DNA from 2 places in the Paenibacillus sp. DP01 genome. Region 1 is predicted to be linked to the other one. Evidence: predicted binding sites of a transcription regulator. Region 1 holds the regulator's gene; the other holds the start of a gene.
What was found. Region 1 encodes CtsR, which represses protease genes until heat stress. Its sites were predicted from a motif close to ATGGTCAATAAAGGTCAAACA; they were not measured.
Positions count from the first base shown of each region.

Region 1 (11,083 bases):
TCCAGTTTAACAGCCACCAGGAGATGATGACCTTCCTGCGTGAAAATCGTTTCAAGGTAAACCCATACCTGACTTACTTTGATAATTTTGATGATGTAATGGAGCAACTGATTGAGATTGAGGAATCCCGTGCAGGATTGGACTTTCTTATTGATGGGGCAGTATTGAAAATTACAGATATGCGCACACGTGAGGTTCTCGGATATACTGATAAATTCCCACGCTGGGCGGTGGCCTATAAGTTCGAAGCAGAGGAAACGACTACGGTGCTTAACTCGGTCGAGTGGAATGTAGGAAGAACCGGGAAGATCACTCCACTGGCTAGGGTAGAACCGGTAGAGCTGGCGGGAGTCACTGTACAAAATTGTACGCTGAACAATGCTGGTGACATCGAGCGTAAAAACCTGAAGTTTGCTTTGGGGACACGTGTGTTTATTCGTCGCTCAAACGATGTTATTCCTGAGATTTTGGGAAAAGTAACATCTGAGAACGATGGAGGGGAAATTGTGGTTCCAGATCATTGTCCAGCTTGTGGGTTTCCGCTGCAGCAGCGAGGCGCTCATTTATTTTGTGACAATAAGCTAGGTTGTAAACCCCAAATTGTGGCCCGCATTTCTCATTTTGCTTCACGTGATGCTATGGACATTGAGACGTTCAGTGATAAAACAGCTATTCAACTGCATGATGAATTGGGAGTTCGTGAACCAGCGGATCTGTATACACTGCAATATGATGATCTTGTGAAGCTGGAGCGGTTTGGTGAGAAAAAGGCCAATAACCTCTTGGCGGCACTCGAAAAGAGTAAGGAGAGAGACCTGGCTTCTTTCCTTTATGCTTTGGGCATACCGAATACCGGTAAAGCGACGACACGAATGTTGGCTGAACACTATCGTGACTTGCACAAGACGATGTCCGCTACGGTGGATGAACTGATAGAACTCCCAGATGTAGGTGGGATTGTAGCTGAAAGCATTGTTGCATTCTTTGCCGATCCATTTACTCAAGCAGGGATTGAAAAGATGCTGTCTCTAGGGGTAAGAGCTCAGGCCCCCGAAGCTCCACAGGCGAAAAAGACAGACAGCTTTTTCAGTGGCAAAACGGTTGTGCTTACAGGTACCTTGCATCAGCTTACGCGTGATGAAGCTGCATCGAGGCTGGAGGCGCTGGGAGCCAAAGTTGCCGGATCTGTATCGAAAAAAACGGATCTAGTCATAGCTGGTGAAAAGGCTGGGAGCAAGCTGGCTAAGGCACAACAGCTCGGAATCGACACCATAGAAGATGAGGATGAATTTATCAGACTGTTAGAACAAGAATAATAGTTTTTGCAATGAGGGCAGTCATTCCGTTCCAAAGCGGAGTGGCTGCCTTATTATCTGTTATATAGTAAAGAACAAGAGTATAAAAAGGTGCTTGCTAAATAACTTCAGGCATGATATATTATTAGACGTTGCTTTGAGAATAATATTTCTTGAAGCAAAGTTGCTGAAAAGAAAATCGGAAAAAAGATTTGACAAGAAAGCAACTAACATGATATGATCTATTTCCTGACTTGTTAAACAAACGAGGTCAGACAAGTTCTTTGAAAACTGAACAAATGGATGATGAAATAAAGATTACTTCTTTTATAAAGAAGAATCGCTAGCATTAAAAATGAGCTAATCGCTCTTTCTATAAACCAACTTCGGTTGGTCTTTAATGGAGAGTTTGATCCTGGCTCAGGACGAACGCTGGCGGCGTGCCTAATACATGCAAGTCGAGCGGGGTTAGTTAGAAGCTTGCTTCTAACTAACCTAGCGGCGGACGGGTGAGTAACACGTAGGCAACCTGCCCACAAGACAGGGATAACTACCGGAAACGGTAGCTAATACCCGATACATCCTTTTCCTGCATGGGAGAAGGAGGAAAGGCGGAGCAATCTGTCACTTGTGGATGGGCCTGCGGCGCATTAGCTAGTTGGTGGGGTAAAGGCCTACCAAGGCGACGATGCGTAGCCGACCTGAGAGGGTGATCGGCCACACTGGGACTGAGACACGGCCCAGACTCCTACGGGAGGCAGCAGTAGGGAATCTTCCGCAATGGGCGAAAGCCTGACGGAGCAACGCCGCGTGAGTGATGAAGGTTTTCGGATCGTAAAGCTCTGTTGCCAGGGAAGAACGTCTTGTAGAGTAACTGCTACAAGAGTGACGGTACCTGAGAAGAAAGCCCCGGCTAACTACGTGCCAGCAGCCGCGGTAATACGTAGGGGGCAAGCGTTGTCCGGAATTATTGGGCGTAAAGCGCGCGCAGGCGGCTCTTTAAGTCTGGTGTTTAATCCCGAGGCTCAACTTCGGGTCGCACTGGAAACTGGGGAGCTTGAGTGCAGAAGAGGAGAGTGGAATTCCACGTGTAGCGGTGAAATGCGTAGAGATGTGGAGGAACACCAGTGGCGAAGGCGACTCTCTGGGCTGTAACTGACGCTGAGGCGCGAAAGCGTGGGGAGCAAACAGGATTAGATACCCTGGTAGTCCACGCCGTAAACGATGAATGCTAGGTGTTAGGGGTTTCGATACCCTTGGTGCCGAAGTTAACACATTAAGCATTCCGCCTGGGGAGTACGGTCGCAAGACTGAAACTCAAAGGAATTGACGGGGACCCGCACAAGCAGTGGAGTATGTGGTTTAATTCGAAGCAACGCGAAGAACCTTACCAGGTCTTGACATCCCTCTGACCGGTCTAGAGATAGGCCTTTCCTTCGGGACAGAGGAGACAGGTGGTGCATGGTTGTCGTCAGCTCGTGTCGTGAGATGTTGGGTTAAGTCCCGCAACGAGCGCAACCCTTATGCTTAGTTGCCAGCAGGTCAAGCTGGGCACTCTAAGCAGACTGCCGGTGACAAACCGGAGGAAGGTGGGGATGACGTCAAATCATCATGCCCCTTATGACCTGGGCTACACACGTACTACAATGGCCGGTACAACGGGAAGCGAAGCCGCGAGGTGGAGCCAATCCTAGAAAAGCCGGTCTCAGTTCGGATTGTAGGCTGCAACTCGCCTACATGAAGTCGGAATTGCTAGTAATCGCGGATCAGCATGCCGCGGTGAATACGTTCCCGGGTCTTGTACACACCGCCCGTCACACCACGAGAGTTTACAACACCCGAAGTCGGTGAGGTAACCGCAAGGGGCCAGCCGCCGAAGGTGGGGTAGATGATTGGGGTGAAGTCGTAACAAGGTAGCCGTATCGGAAGGTGCGGCTGGATCACCTCCTTTCTATGGAGAATCGTTTCCTGCAATGGAAACATTCAAATCAGCAGGTACATGTACCTGCGACCGGATATTCAATTCGGTTCATCACAATATGTGTGAATGAAATGGATATCCTGAACTTACTCACTCGTTGCTCAGTTTTGAGAGTTCAAACTCTCAAGTTTCGACGAATGTTTCATTCACACATCGTGTGGAACCGAAATATTCATCGGGTTTCGCTTCGACGAAGCGAATTGCACCTTGAAAACTGGATACCGAAACGAAATTGCGTTTTAGAATATTCCTTTAAGCTGATCTTGTGTAAACAAGTGAAATAAAGGTAGCAGATATCGACATTTTCTTTCTGTGAAAGAAAAGTCTAGGTTAAGCTACAAAGAGCACACGGAGGATGCCTAGGCGCCAGGAGCCGACGAAGGACGTGGCGAACAACGATAAGGCCTCGGGGAGCTGTAAGCAAGCTTTGATCCGGGGATGTCCGAATGGGGAAACCCGGCTGTCTTCATCGACAGTCACTACTCACTGAATTCATAGGTGAGTGAGAGGCAGACCAGGGGAACTGAAACATCTAAGTACCCTGAGGAAGAGAAAACAATAGTGATTCCGTCAGTAGCGGCGAGCGAACGCGGATTAGCCCAAACCAAGGAGCTTGCTCCTTGGGGTTGTGGGACGTCTCACATGGAGTTACAAAGGAACCGGTTAGATGAAGAGGTCTGGAAAGGCCCGCCAGAGAAGGTAAAAGCCCTGTAGTTCAAAACCTGTTCCCTCCGAGACGGATCCCGAGTAGTGCGGGGCACGTGAAACCCCGTATGAATCCGGCAGGACCATCTGCCAAGGCTAAATACTCCCTGGCGACCGATAGTGAAGCAGTACCGTGAGGGAAAGGTGAAAAGCACCCCGGAAGGGGAGTGAAATAGATCCTGAAACCGTGTGCTTACAAGAAGTCAGAGCCCGATCTATGGGTGATGGCGTGCCTTTTGTAGAATGAACCGGCGAGTTACGTTCCCGTGCAAGGTTAAGGTGAAGAGCTGAAGCCGCAGCGAAAGCGAGTCTGAATAGGGCGAATGAGTACGTGGACGTAGACCCGAAACCGGGTGATCTACCCCTGTCCAGGGTGAAGGTGCGGTAACACGCACTGGAGGCCCGAACCCACGCATGTTGAAAAATGCGGGGATGAGGTGGGGGTAGCGGAGAAATTCCAATCGAACCCGGAGATAGCTGGTTCTCCCCGAAATAGCTTTAGGGCTAGCCTCGGAAAGAAGAATCGTGGAGGTAGAGCACTGATTGGGTGCGGGGCCCGCAAGGGTTACCAAGCTCAGTCAAACTCCGAATGCCATAGATTTAGTTCCGGGAGTCAGACAGTGAGTGCTAAGATCCATTGTCGAAAGGGAAACAGCCCAGACCATCAGCTAAGGTCCCCAAGTGTGTGTTAAGTGGGAAAGGATGTGGAGTTGCACAGACAACCAGGATGTTGGCTTAGAAGCAGCCACCATTGAAAGAGTGCGTAATAGCTCACTGGTCGAGTGACTCTGCGCCGAAAATGTAACGGGGCTAAACACACCACCGAAGCTATGGCTTGATGCTTTGCATCAGGGGTAGGGGAGCGTTGAATGCGGGTTGAAGGTGTACCGGAAGGAGCGCTGGACTGCATTCAAGTGAGAATGCCGGTATGAGTAACGAAAAGATCTGTGAGAATCAGATCCGCCGAAAGCCTAAGGGTTCCTGAGGAAGGTTCGTCCGCTCAGGGTAAGTCGGGACCTAAGGCGAGGCCGATAGGCGTAGTCGAAGGACAACAGGTCGAAATTCCTGTACCACCGTAATCCGCTATGAGCGATGGGGTGACGCAGTAGGGTAGTGACGCGGACTGATGGATGTCCGTCTAAGCAGTGAGGCTGATGTGTAGGCAAATCCGCACATCGTAAGGCTGGGCTGTGATGGGGAGCGAAAATTATAGTAGCGAAGGTCATGATCTCAGACTGCCAAGAAAAGCCTCTAGCCAGGAGAAGGTGCCCGTACCGCAAACCGACACAGGTAGGCGAGAAGAGAATTCTAAGGCGCGCGGAAGAACTCTCGTTAAGGAACTCGGCAAAATGACCCCGTAACTTCGGGAGAAGGGGTGCCTCGGTAGGGTGAATAGCCCGAGGGGGCCGCAGTGAAAAGGCCCAAGCGACTGTTTAGCAAAAACACAGGTCTGTGCGAAGCCGCAAGGCGAAGTATACGGGCTGACGCCTGCCCGGTGCTGGAAGGTTAAGGGGAGTGGTAAGCCTTCGGGCGAAGCTATGAACCGAAGCCCCAGTAAACGGCGGCCGTAACTATAACGGTCCTAAGGTAGCGAAATTCCTTGTCAGGTAAATTCTGACCCGCACGAATGGCGTAACGACTTGGGCGCTGTCTCAACGAGAGATCCGGTGAAATTTTAATACCTGTGAAGATGCAGGTTACCCGCGACAAGACGGAAAGACCCCATGGAGCTTTACTGCAGCTTGATATTGAATTTGGGTACGATCTGTACAGGATAGGTGGGAGCCGTTGAGCCTTGAGCGCCAGCTTGAGGGGAGGCATCCTTGGGATACCACCCTGATCGTATCTAGGTTCTAACTTGGTACCGTAATCCGGTACGAGGACAGTGTCAGGTGGGCAGTTTGACTGGGGCGGTCGCCTCCTAAAGAGTAACGGAGGCGCCCCAAGGTTCCCTCAGAATGGTTGGAAATCATTCGAAGAGTGCAAAGGCAGAAGGGAGCTTGACTGCGAGACCTACAAGTCGAGCAGGGACGAAAGTCGGGCTTAGTGATCCGGTGGTACCGCATGGAAGGGCCATCGCTCAACGGATAAAAGCTACCCTGGGGATAACAGGCTTATCTCCCCCAAGAGTCCACATCGACGGGGAGGTTTGGCACCTCGATGTCGGCTCATCGCATCCTGGGGCTGAAGTAGGTCCCAAGGGTTGGGCTGTTCGCCCATTAAAGCGGTACGCGAGCTGGGTTCAGAACGTCGTGAGACAGTTCGGTCCCTATCTGTCGTGGGCGTAGGAAATTTGAGAGGAGCTGTCCTTAGTACGAGAGGACCGGGATGGACGTACCGCTGGTGTACCAGTTGTTCCGCCAGGAGCACCGCTGGGTAGCTATGTACGGAAGGGATAAGCGCTGAAAGCATCTAAGCGTGAAGCCCCCCTCAAGATGAGATTTCCCAATTAGTAAGACCCCTTGAAGACGACGAGGTAGATAGGTTGGGGGTGGAAGTGCAGTAATGCATGGAGCTGACCAATACTAATCGGTCGAGGGCTTATCCTAAAGATAAGACGCAATGAGTTTCGGATCCAGTTTTCAGGGTGTAACCTTGAAGGTATGTAGAAGTACATACAACAAGCGTATGGCGATTCATTCACACAATCTGTGATGAACCGAATAACCTTACGGAAGAATTTGCGAGGCAAATTCATGTTTGGTGGCGATAGCGGAGGGGTTCCACACGTACCCATCCCGAACACGACCGTTAAGCCCTCCAGCGCCGATGGTACTTGGACCGCAGGGTCCTGGGAGAGTAGGACGTTGCCAAGCAAAAGTGAAAAAGGATGATACCCTCAGTGAGGTTATCATCCTTTTTTTATGCATTTTGTGGATGGACACCTGATTCTAAGGTTGACAGAGGGAAGAGGCTTTGCGACACTCTAAGTGCGTATTTTTTTAAAGGTCCAAGTATACGAGCGAGGTGACGAAGTTATGGAGATCAGACAATTACAACGTGAGGAATTTGAAGCAGCTATAGGATTATCCCAGTATGCTTTTCAGTTTACAATGACCCCGGAGGATCTGGAGAAAGCCAAGAAGAAATTCAAACCAGAACAAACATGGGGGATATTCGACGGACCTGACTTGAACGCTAAACTGACTTTGCTACCACTACAGGTATACATACATGGTCAGGTTTTTGATATGGGAGGCATTGCTGGTGTGGCAACGTGGCCGGAAAAGCGTCGCGGAGGTATGGTTTCACGTTTGTTGACGCATGCGCTTGAAGAAATGAAGACCGCAGGACAAAGCCTTTCTTTTCTGCATCCATTTTCTTTTGCCTTCTATCGTAAATTTGGATGGGAAACGTATACTGAGTACAAAAAATACGTCATTCCAATTGATAAATTCCCTGCTAAACTTAAAACAGAAGGTATAGTCAAACGGGATATCAAAAATATTTCAGAACTAGACCAAGTGTATCAATCGTATGCTTCACGTTACAATGGTACGCTGGTACGAGATAAGGCATGGTGGCAGGAACGGATTTTAAATGAGAATTATCGAACTGTAGTATATTACACAGATGCAGGCGATCCTCAGGGATATGCACTATACAAAATAGAAGATAAACAGTTAAATTGTGATGAGTTGGTATATGAAAATGAGACGGCACGTCGGGCTTTGTGGACTTATTTTGCAAACCATGACTCAATGATAACCCAAGGTAAATTTATTTACGTTCCAGCAGATGACAATCTGCCTTTTTTACTCGATGATCCGCGAATTCAACAGGAAACGGTGCCTTATTTTATGGGGCGTATTGTGGATGCTGTTGCTTTTGTAGAGAGATACCCTTTTGAGCAGATTGGAGAGGAGACAAGTTTAACCTTACATCTGACAGATCGGTATGCTCCTTGGAATGAAGGAGTATGGAGATTAACGATTACTACGGAGGGGCAAGGACATCTGGCAAGAGTGGATACAAGTAATTTATCTGAGAACGACACAGTAGCTGACTTGGAACTGGGAATTCAGTCATTAACAACTTTAATGCTCGGCTACCAGCAAGCTGATAACCTGTTTAATTGGGGGCGCATTGAAGGAAGCAGTGAGTCTGTGGCTGCACTTAAACGTGTAATACCAACAAAACAAACGTTCCTATTGGATTTTTTCTGATAAAGGCCCAATTAGATTTTCTTAATGCCCAACTCTTTTTAACCAAATTGGATGTGGGATATCATAATTATTCAAAGCTCTTTCCATAATGGGAAGAGTTTTTTTATTCTAGGGTATAAAACATAATTAGATTGCGAAAAATGGTATTGACCCCTTGGCAAAAATGAAATTTGTGCTATAATACGAATATAGTCAAAGAAAGTCAAAGTCAATCAGAACCAGTGTGAATCTACAGAAGTATAACAATAACGACATGATTTGCGTATAGTTAGGAGCTGCTTCTTATGGACAGAAGAGAAGTGTATGATTTATCGCAAATAAAGGTCACACTAGAAACGAAACGGTACAATTTCAATGTATGTAGAACAGGCAATAGCCTGAATACAGCTTAGATTCGTGACTATACCGTTTGGTTAAGTTCAATATACGGCGGACTCTGTGGAGCGTGAAATGTATTTGAATACTTGCGTTTCCGTTAGTGGAGGATGATGAAATGCGCAATGTTTCCGACATTATTGAACAATATTTGAAGAGCATGCTGCTGGAAAGTCCCCAAGGCTTAGTGGAGATTCAGCGCAATGATCTGGCTGATCGCTTTTCCTGCGTACCGTCGCAAATTAATTATGTAATTAGTACCCGGTTTACGCTGGAAAAAGGTTATGTGGTGGAAAGTAAACGCGGTGGTGGAGGTTATATTCGGATTCAGCGAATTCAATTACCTGCACAGCATGCGATCCATACACATCTTCATCAGAGCATCGGGGAGGAAATTAGCCAATCGGCAGCAGAAGGATTGATTTATCAGTTAGAGGAAGCTCATTTTTTAAGTAAAAGGGAAGCGGGTCTTATAAAGGCTGCTTTATCAAGAGATACGTTATTGCTGAAGCTTCCCTATCGTGACCAACTGCGAGCAAGATTGCTTAAGGCTATGCTGATCTCGTTGCTGGCGGCCAAATAGCTAGTATCCATTAACCAGTGAATAGAGATTTGCAATTCAGATGTAGGGATTTCTAAAAATCCTGACGTTGAAGGAGGTGCTTTTATGCTGTGCCAAGAATGTAATATGCGGCCGGCAACTTTGCATTTCACCAAAATTGTGAATGGCGAAAAGACAGAGTTTCATATTTGTGAGACATGTGCGAAGGAAAAAGGGGAGATGATCCCTGGAACACCTAATGGCTTTTCGATTCATAGCTTGTTGTCGGGGATGTTGGATTTTGATTCTAGCACTAAAAGCCAGTCTTCAGGTCACAGTGTTCCCCAAAATCTGCAATGCAAGGATTGCGGTATGACTTATACACAGTTTAGTAAGCTAGGACGTTTTGGATGTCCATCATGCTATCAATATTTTGATAGTCGTCTGGACCCTCTGTTCAAGCGTGTGCATGGTAGTACGAGTCATGTTGGGAAAGTTCCGGTCCGTACTGGAGGCCGACTAAAGGTTAAACGGCAAATTGATGATTTGAAAAAAGAGATGCAACAACACATTGTACAGGAAGAATTCGAATCAGCTGCTGAGCTTAGGGATCAAATCAGAAAGCTTGAAAAAGAAATGACTGAAGAGTAAAGTTTGTGAAGAGTAGGAGGGAATGCGTGATGCCCAATATCCGATTTACGGAAAAGCCGCTAAGTGATTGGATGCGTGGTGATGCTGCGGATTCGGAGATTGTCATTAGTAGCCGGGTAAGAATTGCGCGTAACTTGCAGCATCTGCCTTTTCCCATGCTTGCTACCAATCAGCAGTCGGAGGAAGTGCTTCAACGCTTAACGGATATCCTTCAGTATGATGATTTGGGTCGTTTTGGTACTTTTCATACCTTGAAAATATCCGAGTTGGATGAGATCGACAAGCAGGTACTGGTTGAGAAGCACTTGATTAGTCCTAATTTGGCGAACGAATCTCGCAACGGTGCTGTGTTGATTAGTGATGATGAATCAGTTAGTGTTATGATAAATGAAGAGGATCATTTGCGTATTCAGTGCTTATATCCCGGATGTCAGGTTAGAGAAGCTTGGGAACGCGCTATGGTCATTGATGATGCATTTGAAGCGCATGTTGATTATGCATTTGATGATCAGAGAGGTTTTCTGACCAGTTGCCCGACGAATGTCGGCACAGGTATGAGAGCTTCGGTGATGATGCATTTGCCCGCATTGGTCATGACTCATCAAATCAATCGTATATTGTCCGCTGTTTCACAGGTGGGTCTTACAGTTCGCGGTATTTATGGTGAAGGCAGCGAAGCAGTTGGGAATTTGTTTCAGGTATCCAATCAGATTACCTTGGGACAAACCGAAGCGGAAATTATCGAGAATCTGCATGGCGTGGTGCTGCAAATTATAGAGCATGAACGTTCTGCCAGAGAACGATTGATGAATGAATCCATGCTGCGGATTACAGATCGGGTGATGCGTTCATTCGGTATTTTGTCATATGCAGCAGTTTTGGATTCCAAGGAGGCTGCACAGCGGCTGTCCGATGTACGTCTCGGTGTAGATTTAGGAATTTTGGAGCGTCCTTCCATTGCAGCGATGAATGAGCTTAATGTGATGACGCAACCCGGCTTTTTACAAAAAAGCTTTGGGGATAAAATGAATACCGGTGAGCGCGATATGTACCGGGCGAAGCTGATCCGGCAAAAATTAGGCACAACCCTTTAATATATAGAATGATCTGAAATACACACTGTGGAGGTGCAGGATATATGATGTTTGGAAGATTTACGGAACGTGCACAGAAAGTGCTTGCCTTGGCCCAGGAAGAAGCTGTTCGATTGGGACACAACAACATTGGCACAGAGCACATTTTGCTAGGACTCATTCGTGAAGGTGAAGGAATTGCAGCGAAAGCCTTAATCGGTTTAGGGCTGGGACTGGAAAAAATCCAGGATGAAGTGGAAACACTGATTGGACGCGGTCAAGAGCAACCGACGAAC
Region 1 covers NZ_CP173059.1:5,068,957-5,080,039, reverse strand. The annotation lists gene ligA (NAD-dependent DNA ligase LigA) at 1-1,316, shown strand, start outside; rRNA gene ACH59B_RS22480 (16S ribosomal RNA) at 1,693-3,246, shown strand; rRNA gene ACH59B_RS22475 (23S ribosomal RNA) at 3,605-6,530, shown strand; rRNA gene rrf (5S ribosomal RNA) at 6,681-6,797, shown strand; gene eis (enhanced intracellular survival protein Eis) at 6,960-8,147, shown strand; gene ACH59B_RS22460 (CtsR family transcriptional regulator) at 8,641-9,105, shown strand; gene ACH59B_RS22455 (UvrB/UvrC motif-containing protein) at 9,190-9,714, shown strand; gene ACH59B_RS22450 (protein arginine kinase) at 9,744-10,808, shown strand; gene clpC (ATP-dependent protease ATP-binding subunit ClpC) at 10,853-11,083, shown strand, end outside.

Region 2 (11,083 bases), 900 kb from region 1:
AGCAAGCGCCCTTTTAAAGTGAAGGTAGAGGGTAAAGGCATCATTGAGGCGGAGTCGGTTATTATTGCTACAGGCGCGTCCGCCAAATATCTCGGCATTCCGGGTGAGCAGGACAATGTAGGTCGCGGAGTTAGCACATGCGCAACTTGCGACGGCTTCTTTTTCCGTGGGAAAAAGATTATCGTGGTCGGCGGTGGCGATTCAGCCATGGAGGAAGCGAGCTTCTTGACCCGTTTCGCTTCCAGCGTAACCTTGGTCCATCGTCGTGACGAATTGCGGGCATCTAAAATTATGCAAGACCGCGCACGTGAAAATGAAAAAGTACATTGGGCATTAAATCGTACTCCTCTGGAAGTTGTAACAGGGGAAACTGGCTTAAAGGGCTTGAAAGTACACAATAATGAGACCAACCAGGATGAGCTGATTGAGGCAGATGGCGTGTTTGTGGCGATTGGCCATACACCGAACACAGGCTTCCTGAACGGACAAATTCATACCGATGAACACGGCTATATTGAAGTGAAGCCAGGCACGACGGAAACGAACATCCCGGGTGTTTTTGCCTGTGGGGACGTGCAGGATAACCGTTATCGACAAGCCATTACGGCTGCGGGAACGGGATGTATGGCGGCTATGGATTGCGAGAAGTATCTTGAAGGCAGCGCTGTCCACGACTGGAGCGAAACACTGGATCAATAAAGAGTGTCTATAATACACAAAGTGGCTCATGTGAGGGGCTAAGCCCCCTCTGTTAAGCCCCGTTGTTTGTTCAGGAAGAGAAAGCCTGGTGCATTTGCACAGGCTTTCTCCTTTTTATGATTATTGAATTTATAAATTTTCAGCGGAGCTGAACAATTCTATAATCACAAGAAAAATTCCGTTAAGCGTGGTCTGGCTTCCTTGAAAGTACGTCAATAGACGTTTTTCTTACGGAGGCATGAGTTAAAAAGTTCAGCTAATCGTACATTTTTCAACAGGTAAGTGTCCTTGACCGTAACGGGGGCTTCAATTATAGTTGGAACGTAGGATTACTCCTACGAGGCAGGAATTTTAAGCATATATTTTATACCAGTTTTTTAAGTAAACATAAAGGTGGCTTGGAACATGTCTGAAAGTATCTATGTAGGTGTCGATTTGGGCGGTACCGCGATTAAAGTCGGCATTTGTAATGAAGACGGACAGCTTTTGCACACATATGAGGGACCAACCGAAACCGATAAAGGTGTAGACGTTGTCATCGGTAATATCGAAAAATATGTGCGGCATATTGTTGAGCAATCTCCTTATGAGTGGGATCAACTAAAAGGTGTCGGTGCAGGTGTTGCAGGTTTTACGAATGTTCGTGATGGTATTATTGTCCTCGCTCCTAATATTGGCTTTCGTGACGTACCGATCCGTGCGCTCCTAGAGAACCGGATTGGCAAGCCTGTAAAAATAGACAACGATGCGAATGTTGCTGCGCTGGGTGAGGCTTGGGCTGGCGCAGGCAAAGGCATAGAAAACTGTGTATGCTATACCCTGGGAACAGGTGTAGGTGGCGGTATTATTATAAATGGTAGAATATACCAAGGTTCTTCGGGTATGGCTGGGGAATTTGGACATATCAGCGTCGTGCCTGATCTGGAGGCTATTCAGTGTGGATGCGGCAAAATGGGTTGCTTGGAAACTGTATCTTCCGCAACAGGCATCATTCGTATGGCCAAGGATGCTGTGGAACGTGGCGACCGGACCTCTCTGGCGCTGGAAGATCACATTGCTGCCAAGGAAGTATTCGATGCTGCTAAAGCTGGGGATGAAGTCGCGTTGCGTATCGTGAACCGGGCTGCCTTTTATTTGGGGAAATCGATGGCAGCGGTTGCCGCTGTGCTTAATCCAGAGTTGTTTATTATAGGCGGCGGTGTTTCTAAAGCAGGCGACTTTTTGTTTGAAGAGATGCGTCGCGTATACGCCAAGCTGGCACCTGAGCCGCTTCAAAAAGGGGTATATATCGTACCAGCGGTTTTAGGCAATGACGCGGGTATCGTAGGGGCTGCTGGGTTGCTGCTGCGCTCTTAATCCGGGGTTGACGATAGGGGTACTGACATAGAGCAAAGAAGCAAAAGGAGAGGGAAGTCCATATGACAGATAATTTAAAAAATGCTGCACCGTGGGCAACGCTCATTATTATTACAGGGATGTCAGGCGCAGGGAAGACCATTGCGGTGCAAAGCCTTGAAGACTTGGGCTTCTTCTGCGTTGATAATCTGCCCCCTGTGCTGATTCCCAAATTTGCCGAGTTGATTGAGCAGTCTAACGGTAAAATTGGCAAGGTGGCTCTCGTCATTGATCTACGCGGACGAGAATTTTTCACCGCCTTGTCAGAATCGCTAAATTATATTAAAGATCATTTTACGATTCATTGTGAAATTTTATTCTTGAATGCGAATGACGGTGTTCTTGTACAACGGTACAAGGAAAGCCGTCGACGGCATCCGCTTGCTCCAGATGGTATGCCTTTGGACGGGATTCGATTGGAGCGTAAGATGTTGGAAGAACTCAAAAGCTCCGCTACACAGGTTATTGATACCAGTACGATGAAGCCCGCAACCTTAAAGGCGAGGATTATTTCGAGATTTTCCCATCTGGAGAGCAGTATGCTGTCCGTGAACATTACATCTTTTGGCTTCAAGTATGGTATTCCCATTGATGCCGATCTTGTATTCGATGTGCGTTTCCTGCCTAATCCCCACTATGTGGACCAACTACGTCCACACACGGGACAGGATAGCGATGTATATGATTATGTTATGAAGTGGCCGGAGACCCAGGCGTTTCTAACCAAGTTGTTGGATATGTTGCACTTTTTGATTCCGCAGTATCGCAAAGAAGGTAAAAGCCAGGTCATTATCGGTATTGGCTGTACTGGAGGTAAGCATCGTTCAGTTGCAATATCGGAGTATTTAGGAAAAATGCTGGGTGCCAGCGAGACAGAATCCGTTTCTGTTTCGCATCGGGATGCTGATCGGGACCGGCATTAATGAGGTGAAATCATGAAAGAGACCGGATCACAACGGGAGCGCCCACGTATTGTTGTTATGGGCGGCGGAACCGGCTTGTCCGTCATGCTGCGGGGCTTGAAGCAAAAGCCGCTGGATATTACGGCTATTGTTACAGTCGCTGACGATGGCGGAAGCTCCGGGATATTGCGCAGTGAGCTGCAGATGCCCCCTCCAGGGGATATCCGCAATGTGCTGACTGCCTTGGCTGACGTGGAACCAGTAATGTCAGATATGCTAAAATACCGTTTCGGTGCTGGATCAGGATTGTCAGGCCATAGTCTGGGGAATTTGATCTTAGCAGCGATGACTGATATATCGGGGGATTTTGTAACGGCGGTGCGTGAGCTTAGCCGTGTATTTGCTGTCCGGGGGCGTGTACTGCCAGCGGCTGAAGAAGGCGTTGTGCTCAGCGCCGAGATGGAGGATGGCACGGTGATCACCGGGGAGTCCAAAATCCCGGAAGCGGGCGGACGCATCAAACGTGTTTTTCTTGAACCGACTCACGTGGAGCCGTTGCCTGAGGCTGTGGAAGCCATTAATGAAGCCGATGCGATTCTGATTGGTCCCGGCAGTCTATATACCAGCATTTTACCGAATCTGCTTGTGCCAAAGCTTGCTGAGGCTGTGGTGAAATCAAATGCGATCAAAATATTTGTCTGCAACGTGATGACCCAGCCAGGGGAAACCGACGGCTATACAGTGGGAGATCATCTGCAAGCGATCTATGAGCATGTTGGGCATCACCTCTTTGACTATGTCATTGTGAATAACGGGGAAATTCCACCCCAAGTACAGGAGATGTATGCCGAGCAGGGAGCTAAGCCTGTTCAGGTAGACATGGGCGAGCTGGCTGATCGAGGATATAAAGTAGTGGCAGATACGTTAGTTCTGTTCCGTACGTATTTACGGCATGATGCCGACAAACTGAGCCAGCATATTTACCAATTGGTACAAAACTGGATGTTAAGAAGGAGGTGAGTCCCTTGTCCTTTGCGGCACAAACGAAAAAAGAGCTTACGATGATTGAAAGCCAGCCCTGCTGTGAAAAAGCGGAACTGTCTGCGCTCATACGTATGCTCGGATCCGTACAACTGTCGAATAAAAGGGTGATATTGGACGTGTCCACAGAAAATGCCGCGATTGCAAGGCGGATTTACTCCTTGATCAAAAAGCATTTTCAACTTCACATCGAACTGCTTGTACGGAAAAAAATGCGCTTGAAAAAAAATAATGTGTATATTGTCCGTATCCCCAATGGTGTACAAGAGCTGCTAAAGGAGCTTTATATTGTCTCAGAAGGTTTCTTGTTCACTGACGGGATTAATCGTGATATCATTCGGAAAAACTGTTGTAAGCGGGCTTATTTGCGGGGTGCCTTTATGGCAGGTGGCTCTGTGAATAATCCAGAGGGGTCGTCTTACCACCTTGAGATTTCTTCGATGTATGAGGAGCATTGTCAGGCGTTAGTTGATCTCGCTAATGAGTTTCATCTCAACGCCCGCTGTATTGAGCGAAAAAAAGGCTTTATCCTTTACATCAAGGAAGGCGAGAAGATCATTGAGCTGCTCAGTATCATTGGGGCGCACCAAGCCCTGTTCAAGTTTGAGGATGTACGCATTATGCGCGATATGCGCAATTCCGTAAACCGTATTGTTAATTGCGAAACAGCGAATTTGAACAAGACGATCGGAGCCGCTGTCCGGCAAATTGAGAATATCAAGCTGCTGGAGAGGGAAGTTGGTTTGGAGACCTTGCCGGATAAGCTGCGTGAAGTGGCAGAAATTCGACTCGCTCATCCCGATTTGAATTTGAAAGAAGTCGGGGAAATGCTCAAAGGGGTCGTGAGTAAATCGGGTGTAAATCATCGACTTCGCAAAATTGATGAGATGGCTGACAAAATCAGGGGGGAAAACGGCCTGATTCCGTAAAAAAGGGTCTGTGGGGCTCTTAGCCCCGGTTTTTTTAGTTTTTTTTCTAGTGTCTGTCCCGGGTTAATGTTATAATGTGATAAATAAAATGGAGTAAATAGCGTCCAGATTTATTTGATGAGGGGGTAAGCTGACATGTCAAAACATCCAGTAGTCGTACGCTTGAAAACAGGACTGCACGCCAGACCTGCTGCGTTGTTCGTACAGGAAGCGAATAAATATTCATCAGAAATTTTTGTGGAAAAAGAAGACAAAAAGGTTAATGCCAAGAGCATCATGGGTATTATGAGCCTCGCCATCAGTACAGGTACTGAAATCAATATTAGTGCCGAAGGTGCGGACGCCGAACAGGCTGTAAACGCTTTAGTAAGTCTGGTTAGTAAGGTTGAACTGGAAAATCAATAAACGAACATCTGCTTTGTGATATGATGTACTCTTAGTGAAAGCCCCCTCGGGGGCTTTTTTTGTATCCAGAGAAAAGCATTCAACCCGTCCCACCATTAAGCTATTGATGTATATTTATTTGAATATAGCGACCGCATTAAGTCCAAGCTACAAATAATTAAAACCCCTGTGGTATGCCTTGTTTCGGAAATTTATACCGCTTGACTGCAACCTTTTACCGTTTTTTCCGTCTGGAAGGTACAAACATTTTCAAGAAAGAGGTTGAGTACGATGAGAGTTTGGACAAAAACAGTAAGCACAGCAATTCTTGCAGGAGCATTATTAGCTGGAGGAGTAGCAGGAGGGCTGTGGACGGGAGCTGATCGCGCTTATGCTGCAACGGCGACGACGGCGAATGGTGTAATTAATGTGAGTGGAAGTGGTGAAATAATGGCTAAGCCAGACATCGCTTATCTCTCCATTGGGGTGCAATCGGAAGGAAATACTGCTGCTGCTGCTCAAAAAGCTAATGCTGCGAAAATAAACAAGGTCACACAGCTGTTAAAAGGAAAATGGAGTATCAGTGCAGACGATATTCAGACAAGCCAGTTCTCTGTACAACCTAACTATACCTATAACGAGAAAGAAGGACAGAAGCTCAAAGGCTACATTGCTAACCATACACTTTCTGTGAAATATCGCAACTTGGACAAAATTGGTCAGCTGCTGGATGAGGCTACAAACTCCGGTGCAAACAACGTAGATAATATACAGTTTTCCGTAGAGAATCCTTCTTCTTATGAGGAAGCTGCTATTGCAAAAGCGTTGGATAACGCTCAATCCAAAGCCAGTGCCGTAGCAAAATCAGCTAAACGCGGCTTAGGGGCTCTGGTGAATGTGACAGTAGATGGCGGGGAAGCTCAGGTTTTCACACAACGTGAGAATGCCATGTCCAAAGCGCTCATGGATATGAGTGGCGGAACAGAGATACAGTCGGGCCAAGTAACGGTGAAAGTCCAAGTGTCTGCCCAATATGAGATGAACTAGTATAGGCCATTAAACGGAGCCGCAAGCGCCTGCAACATTGCAGGGTGACTTGTTGGCTTCTTTTGTCTATTGAAACCGTTTTGTAATGAGTCTGTCATAGCTAATGGCTGTTAGGTGTACAGATTGAAATCAGTGAGTGTACAGATTGTAAACCACATACAATAGGGTATAGATATAATAAGAAAAGTGATCAAAACACATAGATAATACAGATTCACAATAGGAGGAATACTTACGATGAACAAGCATACGAAAAAATGGGGCTCAGCACTGCTGGCAGCGGGAATCTTAGCAGGGGTTGCGGTCGTTCCCGTTTCCTATATTGAGGCAGCTTCGACCAAACAGCAGCAAGCGACAACACAGCAACCAGGGGTCACCATCCAATGGAATGGTAAAACGTTGGCCGCTAAAGGTGTACAAGTGAACGGGAACACAATGATTCCAGTGGCAGCACTGCGTGATAGTTTGGGAATTCCGGTGAGCTATGACACCAAGGAAGGGACATATACAGTGGGGAGCGGGTACAACAAGCTCTATATCGTGGTCTCCTCCTCGGATGCCTATGCCAATGTGAACGGGATCAACACGCGCAGCATGGATGCCAAAATGATCGCCGGGAAGCTATATATTCCTATGAGTCTGCTGAAAGACTATCTGGGTATCGATGCGCAGTGGAATGCAACTCAGAAAACAGTAACATTGAGTAAAAGCCAGCTAAATCCGATCACAATTGCATCTCAGACGCTTCCAGCTTCGAGTAATGCAAAGGTATCCTATAAGATTAAGTATCCGCAAATCAGCGGCAGCCAGCTGAATCCTGAGGCTCAACAGGCCATTAATAATATGCTTAAAAAGCATGCAGAGACAGTATTGGCAGCAGGCAAAAAGATGGTGGCAGAGGGAGAGGTTACAGCAGAAAGACCGTATGATTTCGAAAATGATTTTGCAATTGCCTATAATAAGGACGGTATTCTAAGTGTGATTATGCAGGACTACTCGTATACAGGTGGCGCACACGGTATGACGGCACGTAAAGGATATACGTTCTCGCTTGCTGATGGTAAGCTGTTGCAATTGTCTGACGTATTGAAGGCAAATCCTAACTACAAAAAGTTCCTGAATGCTGATTTGAAGAAAAAAATTGATGCGCTCCAGGCTGGCGAAGGTTTTGAGAAATTTAAAGAGTTGGCCTCAGATCAGAATTTTTATGTGACCAACAGTGGAGTAACCATCGTGTTTGATTTGTATGATTATGCGCCATACGCTTATGGAATTCCGGAGTTTACTTACTCGTTCGCTCAACTGCTGCCTCAGGGCGGTAAGCCTTTTGCGGGACAAAATCAATAATCTGGATTAGTTATATATTGAAAATTAATAGTAAATAAAAAAGACTGCCTACCGGATACGAAAATCCGAGGCAGCCTTTTTATTTACCAGCTATTCAGAAGAAAACCACTTTTCTTATACACCTTCTGGAGAGGAGCTAGTTAACACTTTATCAATAATACCGTATTCCTTGGCATCATCAGCGGACATGAAATAGTCACGGTCTGTGTCTTTTTCGATGCGTTCCAGTGGTTGACCTGTGCGATCTGCGAGAATGCGGTTCAACTTGTCACGCATTTTCAGAATGCGACGGGCGCGAATTTCGATATCCGTTGCCTGTCCTTGTGCACCGCCTAGTGGCTGGTGAATCATAATTTCACTGTTTGGCAAGGCAAAACGTTTACCTTTGGCACCTGCATTCAGCAAGAAAGCACCCATGGAAGCAGCCATACCTACACAAATGGTAGATACGTCAGGTTTAATGTATTGCATCGTATCGAAAATGGCCATACCAGCTGTGATGGAACCGCCAGGGCTGTTAATATACAAGTGAATGTCTTTTTCAGGATCTTCAGCAGCCAAAAACAGCATTTGGGCAATAATTGAGTTGGCTACAACGTCATTGACGTCCGAGCCCAACAAAATAATGCGATCCTTCAACAGTCTGGAATAAATGTCATAGGCGCGTTCGCCGCGGTTACTTTGTTCTACTACCATAGGAACATAGCTCACGTCAAAAAACCTCCCTTAAATCGTTAGTGGATTTGGTGGATATGCCGAATACACATCCCTATTTATAAACTGTTACCGTATTAACCACATGATAAACAATTTCAAACAAAAAGTCAAAGAAAGTCAAACTATTGATTAAAAAAAAGAACGCTTAGCGCTCTTTTTGGTTAAAAACATTATATGGAACATTTAGCCAATCATATAAAACGACGCGCCCGCGAGGAATCGAACCTCGATCTCAGGCTCCGGAGGCCTACGTCATATCCGTTGGACCACGGGCGCAAAGATGAATCATTACAAGCAACCAACTAATTAATTGGAAACAAAGATGATTATATGATATACGGCATTGAATTGCAAGCTTTTATTACGTGCGCATATTCACATAAAAAGTTGAGAAATATAGGTTCAGATAGACTTGCATGTGAAGCAAATATTGGGTAAGATATACGTGGGACTTAAAAAGTTATCCCGGGACATTTTAAGACCAGTTAGAGATATAGCATAGAGACAGAACTTAGAAGTGTGCGGGAGTGGAAAGCATGCGAAAGATATTAGAAATACAGAAGCAGCTTCTGCCCGACCTCATGGATGTTTTGAAAAAAAGGTACACGATCCTGCATCAGATTATGTTGTCCGAAGTTATCGGACGCAGAACACTGGCAGCTTCACTGGATATGACCGAGCGCGTACTGCGCGCTGAGACTGATCTCCTTAAAGCGCAAGGGCTAATTGAGATTGAGAGTGTGGGCATGAAGGTGAGCAAAGCAGGACTGGATCTGCTGGAACAGCTGGAGCCGATTGCGAACAACTTGTTCGGCCTGTCCCAATTGGAGGATCAGATTCGTCAAGCCTACGGTTTGAGGAAGGTGGTTGTCGTTCCAGGGGATTCGGATGCTTCACCGTTAGCGAAGCAGGAACTGGGCCGTGCTGGCGCAAAGGCGCTGCTGAGTGTTATGGATGACGAGGACGTGGTCGCTGTAACAGGTGGCACGACGATTGCAGATGTGGCGGAACAACTGGCATTACCTGCTAACGGCCCGCTTAAGGGCGGATGGTTTGTACCGGCACGCGGGGGTTTGGGAGAGAGCATGGAAATGCAGGCAAATACAATTGCCTCCACGATGGCTCGCAAGGTCGGCGCTCAATACCGTCTGCTCCATGTACCGGATTTGCTCAGCAATCATGCTTACAACTCCTTGCTTGAGGATACGAATATTCAGGATATATTAAGCCTGATTCGAGAGAGTCGTATTATCATTCACGGGATAGGCAACGCCATAGCAATGGCCCACAGACGCAAGCTTGACCCTGAAACCTTTGCCCAGATCAGCAATGAGGGTGCGGTCGCCGAATCGTTTGGTTATTATTTTAACGAAGACGGCGTCGTTGTTCACAGAATGCTGACGCTCGGACTCCGTTTGGAGGACATCAGGCGTACGGAGACGGTGTTAGGTGTGGCTGGAGGCAAGAGCAAGGCTGCTGCTATTCATGCAGTATTGCGTTTCGGACAGGAAGACATTCTTGTCACCGACGAAGGCGCTGCTGCCGAGATTGTAAGCCGTTATTTAAGAGATTGATAAGGTTTTTTAATTGTGTTGTCTTGACGGGCTTTCGGGTCTGTCTTGAATATATAAAACTAAACTAAACGAACTTTGGGAGGAACTCACTCATGACAGTTAAAGTTGGTATTAACGGTTTCGGACGTATTGGACGCCTTGCTTTCCGCCGTATTCAAGACGTAGAAGGTATTGAAGTAGTAGCAATTAACGACTTGACAGATTCCAAAATGCTGGCACATCTGTTGAAATATGATACAACACAAGGTACTTTCCAAGGACAAGTAGAAGTACATGACGGTTTCTTCAAAGTAAACGGTAAAGAAGTTAAAGTTTTGGCTAACCGTAACCCTGAAGAATTGCCTTGGGGAGACCTGGGCGTAGACATCGTTCTGGAATGCACAGGTTTCTTCACAACTAAAGAAGCTGCTGAGAAACATTTGAAAGGCGGCGCTAAAAAAGTTGTTATCTCCGCTCCAGCTACTGGCGACATGAAAACTGTCGTTTACAACGTAAACCATGAAATTCTGGACGGAACTGAAACTGTAATTTCCGGTGCTTCTTGCACAACTAACTGCTTGGCTCCTATGGCTAAAACACTGCAAGACAAATTTGGTATCGTTGAAGGCTTGATGACTACAATTCACGCTTACACTGGCGACCAAAACACTTTGGATGCTCCACATGCTAAAGGTGACTTCCGTCGTGCTCGCGCAGCAGCTGAAAACATCATCCCTAACACTACTGGTGCTGCTAAAGCAATCGGTCTGGTTATCCCTGAGCTGAAAGGTAAATTGGATGGTGCAGCTCAACGTGTTCCAGTACCAACAGGTTCCCTGACTGAGCTGGTAACAGTTCTGGAGAAAAACGTAACTGCTGAAGAAATCAACGCAGCGATGAAAGAAGCTTCCGATCCTGAAACTTACGGATACACTGAAGATCAAATCGTTTCTTCTGACATCAAAGGTCTGACTTTTGGTTCCCTGTTTGATGCAACTCAAACTAAAGTTCTGACTGTTGGCGACAAACAATTGGTTAAAACTGTAGCTTGGTATGACAACGAAATGTC
Region 2 covers NZ_CP173059.1:201,555-212,637, forward strand. The annotation lists gene trxB (thioredoxin-disulfide reductase) at 1-699, shown strand, start outside; gene ACH59B_RS00885 (ROK family glucokinase) at 1,105-2,055, shown strand; gene rapZ (RNase adapter RapZ) at 2,118-3,017, shown strand; gene yvcK (YvcK family protein) at 3,030-4,016, shown strand; gene whiA (DNA-binding protein WhiA) at 4,022-4,966, shown strand; gene ACH59B_RS00905 (HPr family phosphocarrier protein) at 5,102-5,371, shown strand; gene ACH59B_RS00910 (SIMPL domain-containing protein) at 5,642-6,397, shown strand; gene ACH59B_RS00915 (PdaC/SigV domain-containing protein) at 6,635-7,744, shown strand; gene clpP (ATP-dependent Clp endopeptidase proteolytic subunit ClpP) at 7,859-8,455, opposite strand; tRNA gene ACH59B_RS00925 (tRNA-Arg) at 8,666-8,737, opposite strand; gene ACH59B_RS00930 (sugar-binding transcriptional regulator) at 8,998-10,035, shown strand; gene gap (type I glyceraldehyde-3-phosphate dehydrogenase) at 10,128-11,083, shown strand, end outside.
Region 2: the regulator CtsR is predicted to act here: its motif matches at 8,565-8,585, upstream of clpP (ATP-dependent Clp endopeptidase proteolytic subunit ClpP).